DNA from 4 places in the Maridesulfovibrio gilichinskyi genome. Region 4 is predicted to be linked to each of the others. Evidence: predicted binding sites of a transcription regulator. Region 4 holds the regulator's gene; each other region holds the start of a gene.
What was found. The regulator sigma-54, encoded in region 4, starts transcription at its own class of promoters, with help from an activator protein. The targets are predictions, from matches to a motif close to CTGGCACGGNNNNTGCTT.

Region 1 (3,365 bases), on a different contig from region 4:
TATGCGACGGAGACTGCGCCCTGCGCTCCTGCATGAAACACAACGGAAGGCTCAGCAATAAATCCATCTTCTTCATTCACGCTGACGGGAAAAAAGTCCCCGTATCCATCAGTGCAGCCCCTCTTGTTGATTCGGACGGCAAGATCATCGGCGGAGTTGAAAGCTTTCGCGATCTTTCTGACATTCAAATCATGCGCCGCAAGGTTCACGATTCCTGGCGTTTTGAAGATATTATAGGAAAAAGTAAGCCGCTTACCAAAGTTTTTGCGATTATGCCGCAGGTGAGTAAAAGTGAAGCTACGGTCCTGCTTCTTGGAGAATCCGGTACAGGAAAAGAACTCTTTGCCAGAGCTATACACAACTTAAGCGACCGCAAACACGGACCTTTTGTTGCTGTAAACTGCGGAGCACTGCCTGACAACCTGCTTGAATCAGAACTTTTCGGATATAAGGCCGGAGCCTTTACTGATGCCCGCAAAGACAAACCCGGACGTTTTGAACTTGCCGCAGGCGGAACTATTTTTCTTGACGAAATAGGCGACATGCCGCCTAAACTTCAAGTAAAACTACTCAGAGTCCTTCAGGAAAAAACCTTCGAACCGCTTGGGGCTGTCTCCAGCGTTAATGCTAACGTTAGAATTGTGGCTGCCACCAACCGTAATTTAGCAGAACTTGTTGAGAATGGAACATTCCGTCAGGACCTGTTTTACCGACTGAACGTTGTAACCTTAAATCTTCCATCTCTTAAGCAGCGTCCTGAAGATATCCCTCTTTTAATCAACCACTTCATAAACAGACTGAATGCACTGCAAGGCAAAACTATTGACGGAATTTCCGAAGACGCCTTGCAAATATTCATGCGCCACCCCTACCCCGGCAATGTTCGTGAACTTGAAAATATTCTCGAATTCGCCTTTATCCTCTGCCCTTCAGGATTCATTCAAATTGAGCACCTGCCGGAATATCTACAGCCGCAGATAAAAAACAATCTTTCGCACGAAAATAAAGCGATGACGCTTGAAGAAATTAAATGTCTCGCAATCAGCCGTGCTCTTGAAAGAAATAACGGCAAAAAGATGGCTACTTGCAGAGAACTCGGTATTTCCAAAGATACTCTGCGCAGATCTATTGCCCGCTGCGAAGAAACAGGCGCATAACTAGCCCTATTTTTTATTTTCAGACGCATAAAAAGCCTTTTGTTCTAAAGTCCTACCCACTTTATTCTCATCAACATACTATAATAGCAAGACTATTTCAAACAGGCACGTCCAATGCTTTGTAGCGGGTATGAGAGGAAACAGAGAACGCAATATAAATCCCGCAAAAACGCTTTGCCTGGCTTGTTTTGAAAACAGGTTAGCCTCTGTTTTTGACAACGCAACGGAACTTAAAATGTTCCAGTTAATCGACAATAAAATTTGTCCCGCAGGTCTCCTGCCCCTTCCCTCAAAAGACCCAAAGGACAGGACATCCGCCACTTTGACCTGCGGGGCAACATATCTCATATGCGGTGCTATTTGCGGCTGCACACGGAACGCTCTGGAAAATGCCGGAATTAAAGTAGTTCCATGGGTAAGAGGTACAATTGATGAAATCCTCGAAGCATGCCGACTGAATATGCTGGAAAATTTCATCATGCCCGGTTGTGCCGGAAGAACCGGACAACACGGCAGATGCCACCAAAGAAAATTTAAAGAACTTAATTCCAACCACCGGCTCAAGGAGAAATAAAATGAAAATTGCAATCAGCTGCCAAGGCCCGAATCTTAGTGACTCAGTAGATCCACGTTTCGGACGCGCCAAAGGCTTTTGTGTTTTAGACACAGATACAAACTCACATGAATATGTAGATAACACTCAGAATCTGGAAGCTCCGCAGGGAGCAGGAATTCAGGCAGCGCAAAATGTTGCTGCAACAGGCGCAAAATCCATCATTACCGGACATGTCGGCCCTAAGGCTTTCACTGCTCTGGATAAAGGCAAAATCAAAGTGTACCTTATTGAAGGAGGTACGGTTGAAGAGGCTTTTGCAGCCTACAAAGGCGGTAAACTGGAAGAAGCTTCCGGCGCTGACAAACCGGGCCATTGGTAGAAAGACGAAACAAGTACAACCAGACTCGTTCCGCCGGATGTTGACATCCTCGGGACGAGTCTTACTTTGAACTTAATATTTATTACATTTTAGACTTAAGCCGTCAGTTTATTTACGCGTCTTAAGATAAAGCATAACCCCCGTTTCCAAGGGGCAGGAGACTATATATGAGCGATCACGCTTGCGGAAGTTGTTCTTCCTCCGGTTCAGGATGTTCATCTCAGGGTTGCAGCCCTGAAGATGCGAAACTCAAAAAAACGCTTTCCAGAATTAAGCATAAAATTGTTGTTATCTCAGGTAAAGGCGGAGTCGGTAAAAGCACTGTTGCAACAAACATTGCTGTGGCTCTCTCTCTTGCCGGTAAACAAGTAGGCTTGCTTGATGTTGACGTTCATGGTCCAAGTATCCCGAGATTACTTTGTCTTGAAGATCAGAAACCGCATATCGGTCACGAAATCATTGAACCGATTTCGTACAGCAAAAATCTCTGGGTAATGTCTCTCGGATTTATGCTCCCGAGCAAAAACGATCCAGTTATCTGGCGTGGACCTGTAAAAATCGGTTTAATTAAGCAATTTGTGCAGGACGTAGCATGGGGAGATCTTGATTTCCTCGTTGTAGACTGCCCTCCCGGAACAGGTGACGAACCTCTTTCCGCTCTTCAGACCCTCGGACCTGACGCTCAGGCTGTAATCGTTACAACTCCGCAAGGTGTTGCAATTGATGATGTTCGTCGTTCAGTTAACTTTTGCAAACAGGTCGGCAACCCGATTCTTGGAATTGTTGAAAACATGAGTGGTTTTGTCTGCCCGGACTGCGGCAGCATTCATAATATTTTCAACACCGGCGGCGGTGAAGATCTTGCAAAAGAAATGGGCGTAAAATTTCTCGGCAGGATTCCTCTGGATCCAGAAGTCGGACGCTCCGGTGATGAAGGGTACCCGATTGTCAGAGTCGACCATGAAGGTCCGACAGGCAAAGCATTAGGTGTAATCATCAAATCTATGCTGAACCTTTCAGAATCATTGCAGGAAAATTTAAAAATGCCTTCTCTTGATGAACTTAAAGGCAAAAACGGCATGGTAAGAATAGCTGTTCCAGTTGCAGGCGGAAAACTCTGCATGCATTTTGGACATTGCGAACAATTTGCCCTTGTTGACGTTGATACTTTGACCAAGGGTGTAGTTTCCATCAACATGGAAACACCTCCGCCTCATGAACCGGGTGTTATTCCCCAGTGGATTGCCGATCAAAATGTTCAGCTCGTACTTGC
Region 2 (3,365 bases), on a different contig from region 4:
CATTATGTTAAGGTCTCGTCTTTACTGCGCGGACCATTTGCTTTTATGCTGACTCTTCTAGCTATACTCAGCTGTTAGATACAGCGAAACATTCTCTCCTGAAGATGTTTTAAGTTTTTTTACGAATAATTTTGTATTTAAAGTTCGAACCGGAATTAATCTATGTTAATCCGGTTCGGACTTTTTTTTTGAGCAAGTTTGTTTTTGCATTTGCTTGTCTGTATTAATGTCTCATCACAACTTTTCCCTTTTTCTTCCTGACTACCGGGAGTTTCCAAGAAAAGATTTAGCTGCTTCTCTTAAGTTTTCATCCCAATTGGCCGCTAGAGGGTCTGCTATCAGTATCTTTGCTCCTATTGAAGAGGCTATTGCCTGTGCACTCTTTTTAGAGAACTGCGGCTGGATGAATATGGCAGAAACTGAATTATTGCGCGCAAAATCGATTATCTGGGCCATTTCTTTAGGGCTGGGTTCCTTTCCTTCTAATTCAATCGGAATCTGTTTTAAGCCGTAGGTTCTGGCAAAATATCCCCACGACGGGTGGTATACCATAAAGCTTTGCGGTTTTGAGGAGTTTTTGAATATGTTAATCAGTTCATGGTCCAGATCATCAATTTCCGCAGCAAATTTATAATAATTTTTCCTGTAAATATCTTCGTGCTGAGGGTCGGCCGCTATCAGTGAATCTCTGATTTGAAGGGACATGATTCTTACAAGAGGCGGAGCCAGCCAGATGTGCGGATCTGCGATATAATTATCACTATGGTCGTGATGTTCTTCTCCTTCATGAATATGCTCCTGCATAGGCTGTCTGACGACAGATTCGTCTAAGTGAACAATCTCTAAATTTGTGTTTGCGGATTTAAATCTCGGCAGCCATGCCTGCTCAAACGGGACTCCTATGGCGAAATAAATAGCTGAATTGCTAAGTTGGGTCATCTGTTTGGGCTGCGGTTCGTATACCGCCGGACTACTGCCCGGTCTGACCATAACATTCACATCTACTAAGTCTCCTCCTATCTTTTTGACAAAGAACTCCTGCGGAACAATAGAAACAGTAACCTGTAACGGGGCTGCGTCTGCAACTGTTGAAACAAGTAAAAGTAAAATAGCAAATATGAATTTAAATTTGCGCGTGGACATAAGTCTCTCCATTTAAAAATAGAAATTTAAAGTTTCGGTATAATTGCAACCATGTGGTTTGATGTCATTCCTTATAATCGATGCGGGGTTATAATGACACTTTTCCCATCCGGCGTGTATAAAATAATTCTGATTGTTTTTATAGCAATAGGTGTAATTATAATGGTGTAATTTTATAAGAATATTGTGTTTTGCTTTATTGGTGGAATATTATCGGCATTTGCTATTTTTGATAATAATTAAATTTCAAATATGTATAATCTGTCCTAAAATGTATTTTTTTGGCACGGAGAGTGCTTAGTGTATCTAAAATATACTTTTTGTGGTGGAGTTTTTTCAAAAATGGCAAATAATGTGTTTTTTGAGTGTATCAAAATACATAAATGTAAAAAATAGTAAAACAACGCAATGAGTGGGAGTAGTGGAAAATGAATGCAGCGGATACTTCATTTATTCTTATTTGTGCAGCCTTGGTAATGTTTATGACGCCCGGGCTCGCGCTTTTTTACGCGGGGATGGCGCGCAGTAAAAACGTTTTGGGCACCATTATGCAGAGTTTTGTAATGCTCGGACTAGTTTCAATCATATGGGCTGTCATCGGTTACACACTTGCTTTCGGAGAGGATATCGGCGGACTTATCGGCGGACTTAACTTTTTTGCGCTTAACGGGGTCGGGATTGATACCTTAAACAGCCCCGCAGCAAATCTGCCGCATCTTTTATTTATGGTTTTTCAAGGGATGTTTGCTGTAATTACGCCTGCACTCATCACAGGGGCTTTTGCAGGGCGCATGAAATTTAAGGCTCTGATTATATTTTCTTCATTGTGGGTAATTTTTGTATATGCCCCTATGTGCCACTGGGTATGGGGCGGCGGATGGATGAGTAAAATGGGTGCGCTGGACTTTGCAGGAGGAGCTGTTGTTCATATGAGCTCAGGAGCCGCCGCACTTGCAGCATGTCTGGTTATAGGGAAACGTAAAGGATACGGAAAGCAGTCCTTTATTCCGCATAATCTTCCTATGACTCTGCTCGGAGCGGGTATTTTATGGTTCGGCTGGTTCGGATTCAATGCCGGAAGTGCTCTTGCTGCAAACGGCATCGCCGTAAATGCTTTTGTAACAACTCATCTCGGAGCAGCCGCAGGGCTTCTCGGATGGCTGCTTGTTGAAACCTTTCATGGCGGCAAACCTACAACTCTGGGAGCTGCGTCCGGAGCTGTCGCAGGACTTGTTGCTATTACACCTGCCGCCGGATTTGTTACCCCCATGGCTTCGATTATTATCGGATTCGGAGGCGGCATAATCTGTTATGGCGGCATTTTACTCAAATCAATCTTTAAGTATGATGACTCGCTAGATGTTGTCGGTGTTCACGGTATCGGCGGAACATGGGGAGCCATTGCAACCGGACTTTTCGCAAGTGTCGGAGCTGAAGGTATGTTTTACGGCAATCCGGCCCAGCTTTGGATTCAGATCGAGTCTGTAGTATGCACTTGGGGATACTGCTTTGTTGTAAGCTTAGTGCTTCTCAAAATAGTTGATGCTACTTGCGGTCTTCGTGTTGACGAAGAGGCTGAGTCCAGCGGACTTGATATCGCGGAACACAGTGAAACAGGTTATCAGTTCTAAATTTTAAGAGGGCAGTAATTATGAAAAAAATAGAAGCTATAGTCAGGCCGTTTAAAGTTGATGATGTGAAAGAAGCTATTGCCGCACTCGGCCTTAAAGGTATGACGGTCACCGAAGTCAAAGGGTTCGGCCGTCAGGGCGGACATAAAGAAGTCTATCGCGGAGCTGAATATCAGGTTGATTTCTTGGTTAAAACCAAGATTGAGATTGTTGTTGAAGCTGAAAGAGTTCCTGAAGTGATGGAAGCTATCCGTGACGCCGCGCTCACGGGAAAGGTCGGTGACGGGAAAATATTTGTTACTTCCGTTGATGAAGTAATGCGCATTAGGACCGGAGAAACTGGCCGGGACGCTATTTAATGACGAATTTGTCAGGTTTCGGGACTGCGACTCAAAACCTTCGTACCGGTAGAGATATTCTTCATGCGGCATGCTCTAAGAGTATGCCGCATGATTTCTCACAACGTTTGGCTGCCTTGGTAGACAGATATTTCAGTGAGAGGCTTGCAGAAGCGGTTGCAGAGGGGATTCTTTCTGACTGTGAAGACCTTTGTGTGTTGGCTGTTGGCGGCTACGGCAGAGGAAAGCTTTC
Region 3 (3,365 bases), on a different contig from region 4:
TAGACATGTGTTCAGGATTATCCTTATCCGCAAGCACTCCACCATGCACATTAGGATGCAAAGTTTTGACGCGTCCGCCCATTATTTCAGGAAAACCGGTAACTTCACTTACGGATTTAACAGTAAGTCCAGCACTCTGAAGAGCTTTTCTGGTTCCACCGGTGCTTATAAGTTCTACACCGAAACCAGCCAGTTCAGACGCAAATTCTGCAAGTCCGGATTTATCAGTAACACTGAGTATTCCGCGCTTTATAGGCAACATATCCATAACACTTCTCCCGCTATTGTTTTTGTGGAGTTGTGCCGGATTTATCATCCAAAGGCAAGCTCCCGCTTCTACATTTTATCAGTATCGGCTCCCGTTCTTAAATTATCATTAACTTAAGAACGGGACCAACCTGGAGGGGAGTCATCTTTATGGAAAGGTGCCGCAGAGCTTAAATCTGCTCCAGCAGTTCCTTTGCTTCAACATTTGCAGGATCCATTTCAAGAATCATTTCGAGCTGTTCAATAGCTTCTGCTTTCTTGTCCATACAAATGAAACAACCGGCAAGAGAGTAGCGGACTTCGTGCTTTTTAGGATCAATTGCCAGATAGTTTTCCAAAAATGGAACTGCCTGGTCAACTATTTCAGCTTCGTGTCCAATTCTGATTATGCCGAAAAGTGCAACCATATTGCTCGGATTAATCATCAAGGCTTCAGAAAAACTTGCAAAGGCTTCAAGTTTTCTGTCAGTTTCCATCATAATGAGTCCCATACCGGCAAAACTCTTATCGGTAACTTCAACAGAATGCGCCTTTTTATAAAGCGTCATGGCAGAATCATACTCACCACGCTGAATCGCGATAGTAGCAAGCCCGATATAAGGATCAGGATGTACACCGTTAGATCCGGCAGCTTTTTTGTAGTAATCTTCCGCTTTATCCAGTTCGCCCATGAACAGATAACACTCACCGAGTTCCTTGTTAATTTCATAATCTAAATGACTCATAATCCCCTCCGAAAATATTTACCGCCTTTATTGGAGTGACGGCATTTTTTTTCGACCATTATTGGCCTGCCACAAACTATGCAACTGGTGTGCCAAGACAAAAAATGCCACCTGCATCAATATATATATAAGTTTTAAAGCCGCCCGCTTTACGACGCTCTTGCAAGTATAAAACTTTATATAGTTAAAAATAAGCAACTATATAAACACTTTATGCATTTGGAACGGCTTTTGCTTATCACAAGACAATTAATACCGTAATCGGCTTCCGCACTTTGGAAGAACCAGGAATTTTTTGCAGGAGTACCTAGAGATGAAAGGATTCTTTGAAGACCAAATAGCGTTAACAGGTAAGGTTATGGATCTGCGACTACAGCGTCAAAATCTTGTCGCATCTAATTTGGCAAACGTTAACACCCCCGGCTACAAGGAAAAGACTCTGGAATTTGAAGACAGCCTTCAAAAGGCTCTCAATAAAGATGCCAGAGGCAAAATGACTAAAACCAGTAAAATGCATGTTCCTGCTAATTTTGAAGCGAACAAATTCAGCGGCAGGACTCTTTCGAATTTTGAGCCGAGAGTCGTTCACGGTGAAAACGCAGTAGATATTGATAAAGAAATGGTCACAATGACCAAAAATACTTTGGCTTACAATGCATTGACCCAGATAATCAGCAAGAATTTCCAGGGAATGCAGAAAGTTATTCAGGATGGAGCTAGATAATGAACTTCATGACAGCACTTGAACTGGGAGCTTCAGGGCTCAAGGCGCAAAGAGAGTACCTTAACGTCGTATCCATGAATATGGCGAACTCCAGAACTACGCGCACCGCAGAAGGCGGACCTTACCGTCGCAAAAGTGTTGCAATGGAGTCTACCCCTCTACTCTCCCCGTTTGACACAGCAATGAACAGCGAAATGAATCAACAACTGCGCGGTGTAACAATCAGAGGCATAGTCGCCGACACACGCCCGTTTAAAAAAGTATATGAACCGAACCACCCTGACGCCGATGACAAAGGAATGGTCAGATACCCTGACATCAACGTGATTGAAGAAATGGTTAACATGATCACAATCAGCAGATCTTACGAAGCGAATGCACAGTCAGTTGATTCAGCAAAAAAAATGTTCAATCAAGCTCTTAAAATCGGTCAAGGCTGATAATTCTTACTGAGCACAAATTTATATCAACGATAGTCGACAGATTTAATTTCAGAAATTACGGAGAATGAGAAAATGGCCATCAAAAACATAGCTATGCAAGCTTACACTAACGCACTTCAGACCCAAAATAAATTTGAAAAGAAATTTGACTCGGTCATGAAGACTGGAAAGCCTGAGGAAAATTCATTTTCAACGACACTCAAGTCTTCTTTGGGTGCTGTTAACGACCTGCAGACTCAAAAAAATTCCATGATTGAAGATTTTGCTTCCGGCAAAAATCAAAATGTCCACGAACTGATGATATCACTACAAAAAGCAGGATTGGCAATGAGCATGACCAGCACCGTCCGTAACAAAATAATGACCGCATATCAGGAAGTTCTTAAAATGCCTTTCTAGACACTTTTTTGTCACAACAGTTTTCACAACCCAAATTTTAACATTTAACTATATATAATAATTAATTTTTATAAAGTCGGACCACTTATTGCTTGCCTTTTGAAAAATCGTTAGGAGTTTGATTATGCCCAACTTCATCAATGAATACTTAGCTAAATTTACAGGTTTCTGGTCCGACCGCACAGTCTCCCAACGGATTCTCATCGGAGGTCTTGCAGCCTCTGTTGTAATCGCATTCCTTCTTATGGTCTTCTGGCTCAACCAGACTGACTATAAAGTTCTTTACACTAAACTTTATCCTGAAGATGCTTCCCGCGTTGTAGACATTCTGCAATCAACAAAAGAACCTTATAAAATTACGGACAACGGGGCCACAATCATGGTTCCTGCGGACAGAGTGTATGACCTGCGCCTTAAAATTGCAGGTGAAGGGGCAATGCACGGTCAGGGAATCGGTTACGAAATTTTCGACAAAGTTCAAATCGGACAGACTGACTTCATTCAGCGCATCAATTATCAGCGCGCTCTCCAAGGTGAACTTGCAAGAACAATCAGCGAATTTCCTCAGGTAGAAAGAGCCAGAGTACATCTGGTAATTCCTGCTAAATCTTTATTCATTGAAGAACAATCAGCTCCTTCAGCATCCGTTGTTTTAAAACTCAAAGACGGCGAAAAACTTTCTGACAAGCAGATTAAGGGTGTCCTGAATCTGGTAATTATGTCTGTTGAAGGGTTAAAAGAAGAGCATGTTACTATTACAGATATGCGCGGTCAGGTTTTGTATCAGCCGGAAGAGGATGGCGGACT
Region 4 (3,365 bases):
TAAAGAAGGTGAAGTTGTAGGTTTACTTGGTCCTAACGGAGCAGGTAAAACCACCACTTTCTATATGCTTGTGGGTGTTGTTAAGCCTACTTCCGGCGATGTTTATCTTAATAAAAATCAGATCACCCGCTGGCCGCTGCATGAAAGAGCAAGGCATGGAATCAGTTATCTTCCGCAGGAAAGTTCTATATTTAAGAAGCTTTCAGTTCGTAAAAATCTGGAAATTATTATTGAGCATACCGGTCTTTCCGGTAAAGCAATCCCTATGCGGGCGAATCAGCTTTTGGATCAGCTCGGAATTTTGCGGCTGGCAGAACAGAAAGCTCTTTACCTTTCCGGCGGTGAGCGCCGCCGTCTTGAGATTGCAAGGGCTCTTATTAATGATCCCAAATTCATTCTGCTTGATGAGCCGTTTGCAGGGATTGACCCTATCGCGGTTATTGAAATTCAGGATATCATTTCTTCGCTCAAAGATATGGGACTCGGAATTCTTATTTCAGACCATAATGTCAGAGAAACATTAAGTATCTGTGACCGGGCTTATTTGGTATATGAAGGGCGCGTAATTTTGAACGGTGCTCCGGCGAGCATTGTAAAAAATTCCAAGGCACGCCGTTTATACCTCGGAGACAGTTTCAGTCTCTGATTTCTTGCTGCATGCTTTGTTTACGATCATATTCCCCCTTTTGGCCGGAAGATTTTGCGCGCATTCTGACCATTTTATCTTATCGGTTCTTGCTATAGCCCCCACTCAATTTAAGTAAATTTACCAATGTAGATTTACACTGACGCAGAACATTGGTACACTTTTTTCATGTACAATTTTAAAATTTGAAAGGTCCTGAAATTACGGATAAATATGTACTAATTCTTGCATGAGCTTCCTTAGTGTGGCATACTTAAATCAAGCTCAACGACAAGAAAAACATTTTTTTTGAAAATTTGTTGAAGGCCAATTTTATTGATCTGAATAATGTAAAAGATACTGCTTAAGCATATCAGAGGGTGGCAGGAATATATGGGACTGGAACTTAGACAACAATTAAAGCTTTCGCAGCAGCTGGTGATGACTCCTCAGTTGCAGCAGGCAATTAAATTGTTGCAGCTCTCCCGATTAGAACTGCTTGATACTGTTCAGCAGGAGTTGCTTGAAAATCCTATACTTGAAGAGGCTGAGGCTTTAGAACGGACTGACAGCCCTGATACTGAGGCAGGAACCGCAACGGCAGAAGATATTGCTATATCCCGTGAGGCTGACTGGGATAATTATCTCGGCGAATTTTCCAGTACTTCCAAGCAGGCCGGAACTAAAGAAACGGAGTCTCTTGACGAAGGGATGTCTTTTGAAGCACGGATGACCAAGGCAACCACACTTGAAGGTCATTTATCGTGGCAGCTGTGTCTTTCAAATTTTACAGAGAAAGAGCTTGTTGTCGGTGAGTGTATTATAGGTAATTTAAGCAGTAATGGGTTTTTACGAATTGAATTAGATGATATTTGTGAGACATGCCATGCCGAAATGGAAGATGTTGAAAGGGTTCTGAACCGAATTCAAAGATTTGATCCTGTCGGAGTTGCAGCCCGTAGCCCACAGGAATGTTTGCTTATTCAGCTAGAGGTTCTGCGTCTTGATGATGACCCTATCCTTGTTTCGCTGGTTAGAGATCATTTAGAAGATTTAGAGAAGAATAGATACAAGCCTCTTGCTCGAAAGTTTAAGCTTAGTATGGAAGATCTCAAGAGCTATATTGACCTGATGCAAACTCTTGATCCTCTTCCCGGTTCAAGTTTTTCTGGGGGAGAGTCTTTCTATGTCAGTCCTGATGCTTATGTATATGAATATGACGGAGATTTTGTTATAGTCCTGAACGAGGACGGTCTTCCAAAGTTACAGATGAATTCATTTTATGTAGAAACGCTGGCTTCGACAAAGGGAGAAGACAAAGAATATTTTCAGGAGAAGATGCGCTCAGCGCAGTGGCTTATGAAGAGTCTCTACCAACGGCAGCGTACTCTTTATAAGGTTCTGGAATCAATAGTCAGATTCCAAAGAGGTTTTTTTCAGGAAGGAGTATCAAAGCTCAAACCGCTTATTCTTAAAGAGGTGGCGGAAGATATTGAAATGCATGAATCTACAGTAAGCCGAATTACGACAAGCAAGTATGTGTCGACTCCGCATGGGATTTATGAGCTTAAATTTTTCTTTAACAGTGCTCTCGGACTTGATGACGGTTCGCAAGTCGGGTCCGAATCTGTTAAGGCTCTGATTAAGTCTTTGATAGGCGAAGAAAATAGTAAAAAACCTCTGAGTGATGAAAAAATAGCCGAGATGCTCAAGATTGAACTTGAGGTCAACATCGCCAGACGGACTGTAGCAAAATACAGAACTGCAATGGGAATTAAATCCTCATCCAAGAGGAAGCAGGTATTCTAGCAGTTCAGTAGAAAAGCATATTCACCCTTTACTCAAGGAGGATTCATATGAATGTTGCATTTACTTTTAAGAACTTTGACCCGTCTGACCATTTGAAGGAATATGCGAACACCAGGTTTACTAAGCTTGAAAAGTTTATAACAAATCCTGATAATACTGAAATGCAGGTCAACTTGTCTGTTGATAAGATCAGACACGTTGCAGATGTTATTTTCAGCTCCGATAATATTCATATCTCGGCATATGAAGCATCGGATGATATGTATTCAACTGTAGATTTGGTCCTTGCCAAGCTTGAAGTTCAGCTTAGACGTATGCGTGATAAGATGAGAGATCACAGACGTATCGAAGCTGCCCCCGGGCGTATGGACGTAATCAGCTTCACAACTGAGGAAGACGAAAAGTCTGAACCTACGATTGTTGAAACTGATCAGTTTGTGCCAAAGCCCATGTCTGTAGAGGAAGCCGCTATGCAGCTTCAGACCCTCGACCATGAATTCCTTGTTTTCAGAAATGCAGATACTGAAGCTGTTAATGTTATTTACCGTCGCAAGAATGGCGACTTTGGGTTGATTGATCCGGGATATTAATTGATGATAATAAATGATAATTTAGATAAGGAGCTGGTCCTTTTTGAACTTGAAAGTTCTGATAAGGAAGGCGTTCTGAGAGAAATGGTGACAGTACTTAATGCTAAAGGTGTTAAGCTAGATGTTGAAACCGCTCTCAAGGTCCTTATGACTCGTGAAAAATTAGGAACAACCGGTATAGGGGATGGCATTGCCATCCCCCACGGTAAATTGGACTGTCTTGAAGATATCTTTGTAGTTGTCGGTAGAAGCGGCAGCGGGATTGATTTTGAAGCTTTAGACGGTGAACCATGTCATATTTTCTTTATGGTTCTGGCTCCTGATCAAGGCGCCGGTACTCA

Region 1: the regulator sigma-54 is predicted to act here: its motif matches at 1,260-1,277, upstream of B9N78_RS05070 (NifB/NifX family molybdenum-iron cluster-binding protein).
Region 2: the regulator sigma-54 is predicted to act here: its motif matches at 1,425-1,442, upstream of B9N78_RS15565 (ammonium transporter).
Region 3: the regulator sigma-54 is predicted to act here: its motif matches at 1,212-1,229, upstream of flgB (flagellar basal body rod protein FlgB).

The regions. Positions count from the first base shown of each region.
Region 1 covers NZ_FWZU01000002.1:22,960-26,324, reverse strand. Annotated here, with positions in the region: gene B9N78_RS05075 (sigma-54 interaction domain-containing protein) at 1-1,157, shown strand, start outside; gene B9N78_RS05070 (NifB/NifX family molybdenum-iron cluster-binding protein) at 1,393-1,731, shown strand; gene B9N78_RS05065 (NifB/NifX family molybdenum-iron cluster-binding protein) at 1,733-2,092, shown strand; gene B9N78_RS05060 (iron-sulfur cluster carrier protein MrpORP) at 2,260-3,365, shown strand, end outside.
Region 2 covers NZ_FWZU01000005.1:369,589-372,953, forward strand. Annotated here, with positions in the region: gene B9N78_RS15555 (hypothetical protein) at 1-78, shown strand, start outside; gene B9N78_RS15560 (metal ABC transporter solute-binding protein, Zn/Mn family) at 262-1,143, opposite strand; gene B9N78_RS15565 (ammonium transporter) at 1,572-2,774, shown strand; gene B9N78_RS15570 (P-II family nitrogen regulator) at 2,795-3,133, shown strand; gene B9N78_RS15575 ([protein-PII] uridylyltransferase family protein) at 3,133-3,365, shown strand, end outside.
Region 3 covers NZ_FWZU01000002.1:612,194-615,558, reverse strand. Annotated here, with positions in the region: gene B9N78_RS07690 (IMP cyclohydrolase) at 1-268, opposite strand, end outside; gene B9N78_RS07685 (tetratricopeptide repeat protein) at 438-992, opposite strand; gene flgB (flagellar basal body rod protein FlgB) at 1,306-1,716, shown strand; gene flgC (flagellar basal body rod protein FlgC) at 1,716-2,156, shown strand; gene fliE (flagellar hook-basal body complex protein FliE) at 2,232-2,558, shown strand; gene fliF (flagellar basal-body MS-ring/collar protein FliF) at 2,683-3,365, shown strand, end outside.
Region 4 covers NZ_FWZU01000008.1:62,232-65,596, forward strand. Annotated here, with positions in the region: gene lptB (LPS export ABC transporter ATP-binding protein) at 1-646, shown strand, start outside; gene rpoN (RNA polymerase factor sigma-54) at 1,019-2,434, shown strand; gene hpf (ribosome hibernation-promoting factor, HPF/YfiA family) at 2,482-3,024, shown strand; gene B9N78_RS17495 (PTS sugar transporter subunit IIA) at 3,028-3,365, shown strand, end outside.